Regions from separate parts of the Streptomyces longhuiensis genome, predicted to be linked through region 1. Evidence: riboswitches for the same ligand, from Rfam matches in the RefSeq annotation. Region 1 holds a riboswitch; the other holds the start of a gene.
The links. A riboswitch is a leader RNA that binds a small molecule or an ion and turns the genes downstream of it on or off. The one in region 1 is predicted to bind cyclic di-AMP.

Region 1 (5,167 bases):
GGAACCCACGGAGCTGCCCGCCGTCGCCCCGCAGCTGCGCGAACTCCGCCGCCGCGCCGCCCTGACCCTGGAGGCCGCGGCCCGCGCCGCCGGGCTCTCGCCCGCGCACCTCTCCCGCCTGGAGACGGGCCGCCGCCAGCCCTCGCTCCCCATGCTGCTCGCACTCGCCCGCACCTACGGTACGACGGTCTCCGAGCTCCTGGGCGAGACGCCCGCCGACAGGGACGCCGTCGTGCGCTCCGCCGACATGGAGCCCACCGAGGCGGGCGGCTGGATCTACCGGCAGGCGGGCGCCCCGGGGCGCGGCATGCAGGCCCTGCGCGTGCATGTGCCGTTCGGCGCCCAGGGCGACATCGTGCGGGTCCACCCCGGTGAGGAGTGGCTGTACGTGCTCGAAGGGCGGCTGCGGCTGCGCCTCGGGGACACCGCGTACGCGCTCGCGCCGGGGGACAGCGCGCACTTCGACTCGCTCACCCCGCACCGGATCGCCGCCGCCGACCGCGACGGCGCCGAGCTCCTCTTCGTACACACCCTGCTGCAGAGCCCGTCCGCCGCGCTGTGTCTCGGCCCGGCGACGAGCGGCGGCGAACAGATCCAGGGAGGCCTTCGATGAACGCAGAGCCGAACGACATGACCGAGCCGCAGCGGCAGCCCGCCCGGCGTGACGTGGAGGACAAGCTTCCGCGCGGCATCTGGGTGCGGCTGCTCGTCTACGTCTTCGCCGGGCACATCGTCGCGGCCTTCATCTATCTGCTGTTCACGCTGGGGGCGTCGCGCGGGTGACGTGCCCCGCGCGTGGCCGGTGAGTCTCAGTCGAGGAGGCGCTCGCGCAGCCGCTCGCGCCGGGCGGGGGACAGCTTGAGGCCCTCCTCCAGGTAGCGGTCCGTGGAGCCCCAGGTCTGCGCGACCTGCTCGAAGGCGGCCGCCAGATACGAGGCGCGGGCGTCGAACAGCGGGCTCAGCAGCTCCATGACCTCGGGGGACATCGCGTCCTTCGAGGCACTGCTGCGGTGCACCTTGTAGCGGCGGTGCGTCGCGTTCGACTCCAGGTAGTCCGCCTCGATGGCGTCGCGCTCCACACCCACGGCCAGGAGCGTGACCGCTATCGACAGGCCCGCGCGGTCCTTGCCGGCCGCGCAGTGCATGAGCGCCGGCACGCTGTCCTCGGCGAGGGAGTGCAGGACCTGGCTGTGCTCGGCGGTGCGCTCCGTGATGATCGCCCGGTACGACGTGATCATCCGGTTCGCGGCCTGGCCCTCGGCGAGGGCGGCGCGCAGGTCGTCGAGGTTGCCGTCGCGCACCATCTGCCAGAACTCGGCGCCGTCCGCCGGGTCGGTCAGCGGCAGATTCACGTTCCGTACGCCGGGCAGCGTGACGTCGGGGCCTTCGAGCCGCTGGTCGGCGGCGTTGCGGAAGTCGAAGATCGTGTGCAGCCCGAGCGAGGAGAGGAACGCGGCGTCCTCGTCCGTGGCGTGCGCGAGGTGACCACTGCGGAACAGCACGCCCTGCTTGACCCGCCGGCCGTCCACGGTCGGGAGACCACCGACATCGCGGAAGTTGCGCACTCCGGCCAACTCGGGCTCGGTGGACGGGACCTGCTGCGTCACGGGGGCTCCTCCCGGTCGGCCGCGGCGCTGCTCGCTGCGGGCGACTTCGACGATACGACATGGCTGCCAGGGGCAACCATGTGAGCGGAGGCTGATGATTTCACGCTAAATGCCCGAAATGAGACTGAAAGCAGGCAATCGCGCCTTACGGAATAACTAAGCCTGAAATGAGGCCATATGGTGGTCGATGGGTGAGCAGGGTCATAGCGGTGACCGTGTGTGGCGGTGGGGCCGAATGAATTCCCCGTAGGTAACGCAGTTGCAAAGATCGTGAATCGACGGAGCGTGACGGCCTTTTCCGGAAAGGATCATTCAAGGATCAAGAACCGGAATGCCCAGGGGAATTCGCGGCTTGTCCCCGCGCTCCCCGCTCGCTTACGTTCGGCGCAATCCGGACGGACCGCCTAATCCTGCCGCCGCCCGGAATCCGCACATCGATCCGTGCTCGGCAGGAGCGGGGGACCCAGGTGGACCGCCGTTTCCGGAACACCGGAAGCGGCTCGGGGTGAAGCCGTGCCCGAAAGGGCGCGGCCGGGCAACTCCAGCCCGAACCCGACAGCTCACCTCGCAGGCGACGGAGAGGAAACCCCCATGCCCGCGAAGGGTAAGCACCGCCGTCCCAAGTCCCAGGGCTTCGCACGCACGCTCGTCGTCGCCGGAGTGGGCGGCGCCGCGCTCGCGCTGCCGCTGGTGGGTGCCGCCGGCGCCCACGCCGCGACTCCCGCGGCCGCCCACTCGGTCGTCCAGGCCGCGGCCGCTCCCGCCGCCGCCACGACCTACGTCGTCAAGAGCGGGGACACCCTTTCGAAGATCGCCGACGCGCAGCACGTCAGCGGCGGCTGGAAGAAGCTCTACTCCGACAACCGCTCGGTCGTCGGCAGCAACCCGTCCCTGATCCACCCGGGCCTGAAGCTGACGATCGGCCAGAAGGCCGCGGCCCCCGCCGCGAAGTCCCCGGCCACCGCCACGCAGGCCTCCGCACCCAAGGCCGCCACCGGCTCCGGCTACGCGCTGCCCGTCCAGAGCGCCTCCGTCGGCACGGCGTACAAGACCGCGGGCAGCATGTGGTCCAGCGGCTACCACACCGGTGTCGACTTCGTGGTCCCGACGGGCACCCCGCTCAAGGCCATAGCCGCGGGCACCGTCGTGTCGGCCGGTCTTGACGGTGCGTACGGCAACGAGGTCGTCATCCAGCACGCCGACGGCAAGTACTCGCAGTACGCCCACATGTCGTCCCTCTCCGTCTCCTCCGGGCAGACCGTGACCGGGGGCCAGCAGATCGGCCTCTCCGGCGCGACCGGCAACGTCACGGGACCGCACCTGCACTTCGAGATCCGCACCACCCCGAGCTACGGCTCGGACGTGGACCCGATCGCGTACCTCCGTGCGCACGGGGTCTCGATCTGACCCCGACGATGTGACGTCGCTCCGACCCTGACGGTGTGACGTGCGGGTGTCTCGTCGAGGCGTGAGGTGAAGGGGCGGGTCCGGTTCCGGGCCCGCCCCTTCGTCGTGCCCCTCCGTCGTGTCCCGTCGTATTCCTGAAATCGCGGAACTGACCGGGTGGGCTATATCACCACCCGTCAACCCCTTCCTACGGTCGCGTAGGTCACATCGCAGGGTGAAAGATGTGTGGTCGTGGCAAACGAATCGAGATCACTCAGCGGCGGCACGATTCGGTCCTACGCGGCGGTGGGGGACAGCTTCACCGAAGGCGTCGGGGACCCCGGTCCCGACGGGGCCTTCGTGGGCTGGGCCGACCGTCTCGCCGTCCTCCTGGACGACCGGACCCCCGAGCACTCCTTCCGGTACGCGAACCTCGCCGTGCGCGGCAAGCTCCTCGACCAGATCGTGGAGGACCAGCTCCCGCGGGCCGTCGAACTCGCCCCGGACCTGGTGACCTTCGCCGCCGGCGGCAACGACATCATCCGTCCCGGCACCGACCCCGACGACGTCGCCGAGCGCTTCGAGAAGGCCGTGGCCCGGCTGACCTCCGCCGTCGGCACGGTCATGGTGACCACCGGCTTCGACACCCGGGACGTCCCGGTCCTCAAGCATCTGCGCGGCAAGATAGCGACGTACAACGGACATGTGCGCGCGGTCGCCGACCGCTACGGCTGCCCGGTGCTCGACCTGTGGTCCCTCAAGACCGTCCAGGACCGTCGTGCTTGGGACGACGACCGGCTGCACCTCTCGCCCGAGGGGCACACGCGGGTCGCGCTGCGGGCGGGGCAGGCGCTCGGCGTCGAGGTACCGGCGGACCCGGACCAGCCGTGGCCGGCGCAGCCGCCGCGCGGCACGCTGGAGGTGCGGCGCGACGACATCCACTGGGCGCGGGAGTTCCTGGTCCCGTGGATCGGCCGACGGCTGCGCGGTGAGTCGTCCGGGGACCATGTGGCGGCGAAGCGGCCGGATCTGCTGCCGCTCTGACAGCAGCCGCGCGCGTCATGGGGGAGCTTGCCCTTGGGGGCGGCTCCCCCGCGTCATTTCCACGCGGTCACGTCGGGCTCCGTTCGGGGCCCGACGTCGCGGCGCCGTCAGCCCGACGCCGTCAGGTCCGCCCGCTCGAGTCCCAGCTCGCGGGCCAGCGCGTCGTCGACCCACTCCTGCATGCGGGCCCGTGAGACCGTCCCGGTGTACGCGGTCATCTGCACCGCGAGACCGTCGAGGAGCGCCGTCAGGCGCAGTGCGGCGCCCGCGGGGTCCGGGCAGCGGAACTCGCCCGCCGCCACGCCCTCCGCGACGACTTCCGTGAGCGCCGCCTTCCACTGCTTGTCCAGGTCGCGCGTGACCTCCCGCAGCGCGGGCTCGCGCAGTGCCGCGGACCAGCCCTCGATCCACAGCCGCCACCCCTTGGCCTGCCCGGTCGGCGCGTACCAGCGCACGGCCGAACGCAGCCGGCGCAGCGCCGTCGTGCGCTTGCCCAGCAGCTTGCGCAGATGTGCGAGGTCGCCCTCCGCGGCGTGCGCGAACGCGGCCGAGACGAGCTTCTCCTTCGTCGAGAAGTGGTACAGAACCAGCGCGTTGCTCACCCCGAGCGCTGCGGCGACGTCGGCGATGCGCACGGCTGCCACGCCCCGCGCCTCGATCTGCTCGATGGCGGCCCGCAGCAACTCTTCACGCCGCTCGGCCACGCTCAACCGCACTCTTGCCACGCGGTAACCCTACACACGGGCACCGGCGGTGGGCGCCGAGTGGCGAACCCGGCGCGAACGCCTCGTGCACGACTCTTGACAGTGCCCAGTGGTGCCCGTCACAGTCTCGCTTACTGACTGGCCGTTCAGTCAATAGGGCGACCGGACAGCCAGTAGCGGCACCGTCGCAAGAGGAGCCGCAGTCCAGTCCGAGAACAACCGTCACGCCCCGTGCCCCGCCGTGCAGCAGGAGTTTCCCCGTGACCCAAGCGCCGCCGATACCGCCGACCGAGCCGTCCGCCCAGGACGCACCCGACCTGTCCGAGGGGTGGGGTGAACAGCGCTCCCGGCTCAAGAAGGACCTGCGCAGGCTGGACGTGCTGTTCTTCCTGATCTGCACCCTCGTCGGCCTCGACACGATCGGCT
Region 2 (5,167 bases), 7.1 Mb from region 1:
GCGCCCGATGCTCCTCGACTTCCCGGACGACCCCACGTGCCGGGTCCTGGACCGCCAGTACATGCTCGGCTCCGACCTGCTGGTCGCGCCGGTGTTCTCGGCGGACGGCGATGTCGAGTTCTATCTGCCCGAGGGCACGTGGACGCGGCTGCTGACGGGGGAGCGGGTCGAGGGCGGGCGCTGGCTGCGCGAGACCCACGGCTTCGACAGCCTGCCGCTGTTCGTCCGTCCCGGCGCGGTCGTCCCGCTCGGCGCGGACGACCTGCGTCCCGACGGCGACTGGACCGACGGCGTCACCCTGCTCGTCGCGCCGGGCGCGCGAGACGTGACCGTGACGGTGCCGGACCACGACGGGAGCCCCGCCGCCGAGTACCGGGTGCGCCGGGACGCCGCCGACGGGGCGGTCACCGTGGGGGTGGCGGGAACAGAACTTCCCTACGAGATAAGGGAGTTGTAGGGCGATCGGTGGTCTGGGTCAGCGGTCGGGTTCAGATGGCGAGCGGCTCGTAGCGAAACCAGTCGAAGTGGGCGGTGCCGGTCGCGGCGTACAGGCCGATGACGCGACCGGTGAACCCGCCGGCCACCTCGGTCGACAGATAGCGGCCGTCGAGGGTCGCGAGTGCGGTGAAGGTGCCGTGCGGATCCTCGACGCCGAAGGCGAGCGTGTCGGGGCCGGTGCGTGCGTCGAGTGGGGTGTGGGTGGGGGTCACGTCGACGCCGATCACGAGCGGCCCGCCGGCCGTCGCCCGGGGCGTGGAGGCCACCACGGTGCGCAGCGGTCCGACGCGGGCGATCACCCGTACCTCGGCGGCGTCGGCCTCGATCTCGTAGTGATGCCGTTCGTCGAGCCGGACCGCAAGGCCGCCGGTGCCGTCCGCCGGGTCGAGGTGGGCGCGGACGCGGCAGGACAGGTGCTGCTGCCGGTGGCCGACGAAGGTGACGTCGGCGGCGTCGGGGCCGCCCCCGAGGGCGTGGAGCGTCAGCCGGCCCGGCCGTTCCTTCGTCGTGCAGTGCCGGGGGGACCGGTGGCGGAGCGAGATCCAGGAGGGCCGCAGATCGGCGTCGTCGAAGTCGTCCGTGAAGGGTTCGGCGGAGACGGAGGCGGGCCCGGCCGTCACCGGCGGTCCGACGACCGGCCAGCCGTCCTCCCAGGTGACCGGCGCGAGGAAGGTCTCGCGGCCGAGCACGTGCCAGCCAGGGGTGCCGCCGCGCGGCCGCACCCCGAGGAACACCATCCACCACGTGCCGTCGGGCGCTTGCACCAGATCGGCGTGGCCGGTGTTCTGGACGGATTCGTCGGTGCTGCGGTGGGTCAGGACAGGATTGGCCGGGCACGGTTCGAAGGGGCCGGTGGGCGCGGGGCCGCGGGCCACGGAGACGGCATGCCCGCGCTCGGTGCCGCCCTCGGCGATCAGCAGGTACCAATGGTCGCCCACGTGGTACAGGTGCGGCGCCTCCGGGGCCTTGGCGCCCGGCGTGCCGGACCACAGAGGGCGCGGTTCGCCGAACGTCTCGCCGGTGTACGGGTCGATACGGACCTGGGAGATCCCGGCGACCGTGACCCAGCACACGCCGTCCTCGTCCCAGGCGAGATCCGGGTCGATGCCGGGGACACCGGGCAGGGGGACCGGGTCCGACCAGGGGCCCGCCGGGTCGGTGGCGGAGACGAGCAGGTTGCCGCCGCCCTCGCTCACATTGGTGGTGATCAGCCAGAAGCGGCCGTCGTGGTGGCGCAGCGTCGGCGCGTAGATCCCGGCCGAGGAGGGTGTGTCCCAGGGCAGCCGCAGCTGGCCGGGCCGGTCGAGGACGTTGCCGATCTGCCGCCAGTGCACCAGATCGCGGCTGTGGAAGAGCGGCACCCCGGGCACGTACTCGAAGCTCGAGCACGCCAGGTAGTAGTCGTCGCCGACGCGGCAGACGCTGGGGTCCGGGTGGAACCCGGGGATGACCGGGTGTGGGTCTGCCATGCTGTCTCTCTCTCCGTGGCGTCGAAGCGCTTCGACTCGCCGGGAGGATATGCACGGGGGTGATGGCGCGCAAGGGGTTGGACAGGACACAAAAGTGGCCCTGAAGTCCCTTCGTGCTTACGGGACTTCAGGGCCACACATCATCGATGCGCTTCAACCGGCATTGCTGGGCTTCCGCTCAGGCGGAGTGAACCGAGGGGTCCTCCGTGCTGAGCGGGAGGGAGCCCGAACCGACTGTCAGTACGCGCCGTTCACGTTGTCGATCGAGCCGTACTTGTCGGCCGCGTAGTTGCATGCGGCGGTGATGTTGGCGACCGGGTCGTAGCTGTTCATCGAGGTGCCGGGCACGTGGTAGGCGATGAACGTGGGGTCGATGACCTGCAGGAGTCCCTTGGACGGGGTTCCCGCGACAGCGTTGGAGTCCCAGTTGTTGATGGCCAGCGGGTTGCCGGAGGACTCGCGCATGATGTTGCGGTGGATGCCCTCGTAGGTGCCGGGAATCTTGTGCTGGGCCATGATGTCGAGCGACTCCTTGATCCAGCCGTCGAGGTCGTTGGTGTAGGACTTCTTCGCCGGGGCAGCGGCGAGAGTGGTCCGGACCTCGGAGCGGTCGGCCCGCTCGGCGTACGCCCTGGTGTCCGCGGGCTTGGCGGGGCTCTTCTTGCCGAGCGTGAGCTTGGCACCGGGGTAGATCAGCCCCGGGTTGTCACCGATGGTGGCTCGGTTGTCCTGGTACAGCTTCTTCCAGCCGCCGCTCAGAGAGTGCTCTCGGGCGATCTTGCTGAGGGTGTCGCCCGCGGTGACGACGTACGTCGCGGGGGCCGCGGCGCTCTTCGCGGCCGGGGCGGCCTGCGCCGCGCTGGCGGTGGTCGCGCCGAGCACCGGGAGAGCGAGCACGGCCGCGCCCGTGCCCGCGGCGGCGAGCCCTCGGGTGAGCGAGATGGACTTGATGCGGCGGTGCTTTCCCTTTGAGGGCATGACGAATTCCTCTCCGTCGCCTGCGAGGTGAGCTGTCGGGTTCGGACGGGAGATGTCCGGTCGCACAATGTGTGCGACTTCACCCCGAGCCGTTCCGGAAACCGGATCGGCGGCTTACCTGGGTCCCCCGCTCCTGCCGTGCGTATCCGTGTGGGTGGGAGGGATTCCGGACAGCGGCAGGATTCGGCGTTCCATCCGGATTGACGGTGACATTAGGCGAGAAGGCGCGGAAGGAACAAGACCGGAATTGCGATCGCGAAATGTGAGAGCCCTGTGTGCGGCGATCGGAACCCGCCGCCCTCTTTGATCGAAAAGCCCAATCCTCTTCGCGCAGAAGGGAAGCAGGGCATCAGCAGAGCTCGGGGCCGGCGTCCGTTCGTGTGACACGGTTCACTGAAGGGGGTGCGGGTTGGAATGCAGCCCGATCACCTATCAGAGCGCAATATTTCGCATGAATGACGCTCGATGCACGCTTAACTGCCTATGGGGCGCCAATAATGTTAAAAGGCATTTTTAGTCGCAAAGATGGACATAGCGCCACGCCGCTTTTCCTGCCTAAAGGGACATATCGGCACCAGTGCCGACCCGGTTGTGCGACCCGAGGGTCGCCCCCGCCGCACTTCATGGGCGGGCCTCGATCGGGGTGGTGCCTGGACGTGGCCTTGCGCGGTTCGGCTGAGGGGCGACTGAGGATCGACTGAGGTGAGGCCGGCGGGCTCCGTCGTCGGAGTGCACTTCCTGCCCCGACCTGCCGGGCGCGCGGGGTGCCTGGGGTGGGCAGGTGAGGGATCCGGCTTTGCACCCGAAGATCTTGCCGGCGCAGGATTTGCGTGAGCTCAGGAGAGGCCTGAGTGTGATGGGAAGTCAGTTTCCGATCGCTACTCGTATGTCAGTGAAGTCCTCGGCCCGGATCCGGAGGAGCCTGCTGAAATCCTCTGCCGACTCGCGAGCCGAAGGCCCGCCGCGAAGAAGCGCAGTAACAGAGGGAGCTACTCGGGCGCACGGAACATGACGGTGATTCGTCAGGCGCGCGGGATGTATCAGACCTTCATCCGGGCGAAGGCGTTCTGCACACGAGCGCGAACGGGCTTATGGGGGCGGCGCGTTCCTGTCTTGAGGCAGGAAGCGCCGCGTCGTGGTGGGCCGTGGGACGGGCCGCTTCCTCGGGTGCCGATGAGCGGTGGGCTGGCGGGAGGCGGGAGGCGGGAGGCGGGCGGCTGGTGCCGGGGTGTGCGGGCGCTCGATGCGTGCACGGCATCTGACCGACGCCGGGGCGAGGTGGCCCGCTTCCCTACGGGTGGCGTTACCGGTGCTCCGGGTTCTCGTAGTCGTGGCGGCAGCCGGCGTCCCAGGCGGTGCGCTGGTTGCCGTAGGCGGGGATGCCACCGAGATCCTTCAATGCCCGGGCCAGGTGCAGCAGGTTCCAGGTCATGAACGTGGTGTTGCGGTTGGTGAAGTCGTTCTCGGGGCCGCCGGAGCCCGGGTCGAGGTAGGAGGGGCCGGGGCCGGCCTCACCGATCCATCCGGCGTCGGCCTGGGGAGGGATGGTGTATCCCAGGTGTTGCAGGCTGTAGAGGACGTTCATCGCACAGTGTTTGACGCCGTCCTCGTTGCCGGTGATCAGGCAGCCGCCGACGCGGCCGTAGTAGGCGTACTGTCCTGCGTCGTTGAGGAGGCTGGAACAGGCGTAGAGACGTTCGATGACCTGCTTCGTCACGGAGCCGTTGTCGCCCAGCCAGATCGGGCCGGCCAGCACGAGGATGTCGGCGGCCATGACCTGCCGGTAGAGGTCCGGCCAGGCGTCGGTCTCCCAGCCGTGCTCCGTCATGTCGGGCCACACGCCCGTGGCGATGTCGTGGTCGACGGCCCGGATCACGTCGACGTGGACGCCCTGGGCTTCCATGATCGCGGTGCTGCGGTCGATCAGGCCCTGGGTGTTGCTCGTCTCCGGCGAGCGTTTGAGGGTGCAGTTGATCACCATCGCCCGCAGGTCGTCGTACCGGGCCGGAGGCGCGTCGGTGGCGGGTGACGAAGCGGTCATGCGGTCCTCCCAGAGTCCTGTCGCCACCTGCTGCCCGGTGACATGTCCACTCTGCCCAGCGCGGAGCCCGGCCGACGGCAGCCACCACACCAGGGCCTCCGAATGGCCCTGGTCGTCTGCACATGCGGTCGGCTGATCCCGAGTGGACGCTGCGTGGCCTGCTGGTTCGGATCGCGGGGTG

Region 2: linked by a shared signal. The riboswitch ahead of LGI35_RS03425 (transglycosylase SLT domain-containing protein) and the one ahead of LGI35_RS35555 (M23 family metallopeptidase) in region 1 are both predicted to bind cyclic di-AMP.

What each region holds. Positions count from the first base shown of each region.
Region 1 is NZ_CP085173.1:7,799,794-7,804,960, forward strand. Features, by position in the region: gene LGI35_RS35540 (helix-turn-helix domain-containing protein) at 1-613, shown strand, start outside; gene LGI35_RS35545 (DUF6126 family protein) at 610-783, shown strand; gene LGI35_RS35550 (tyrosine-protein phosphatase) at 810-1,607, opposite strand; cyclic di-AMP (ydaO/yuaA leader) riboswitch at 2,015-2,196, shown strand; gene LGI35_RS35555 (M23 family metallopeptidase) at 2,199-3,014, shown strand; gene LGI35_RS35560 (SGNH/GDSL hydrolase family protein) at 3,246-4,037, shown strand; gene LGI35_RS35565 (TetR/AcrR family transcriptional regulator) at 4,145-4,762, opposite strand; gene LGI35_RS35570 (APC family permease) at 5,002-5,167, shown strand, end outside.
Region 2 is NZ_CP085173.1:698,749-703,915, reverse strand. Features, by position in the region: gene yicI (alpha-xylosidase) at 1-457, shown strand, start outside; gene LGI35_RS03430 (glycoside hydrolase family 43 protein) at 489-1,967, opposite strand; gene LGI35_RS03425 (transglycosylase SLT domain-containing protein) at 2,205-2,945, opposite strand; cyclic di-AMP (ydaO/yuaA leader) riboswitch at 2,948-3,112, opposite strand; gene LGI35_RS03420 (flavodoxin family protein) at 4,249-4,986, opposite strand.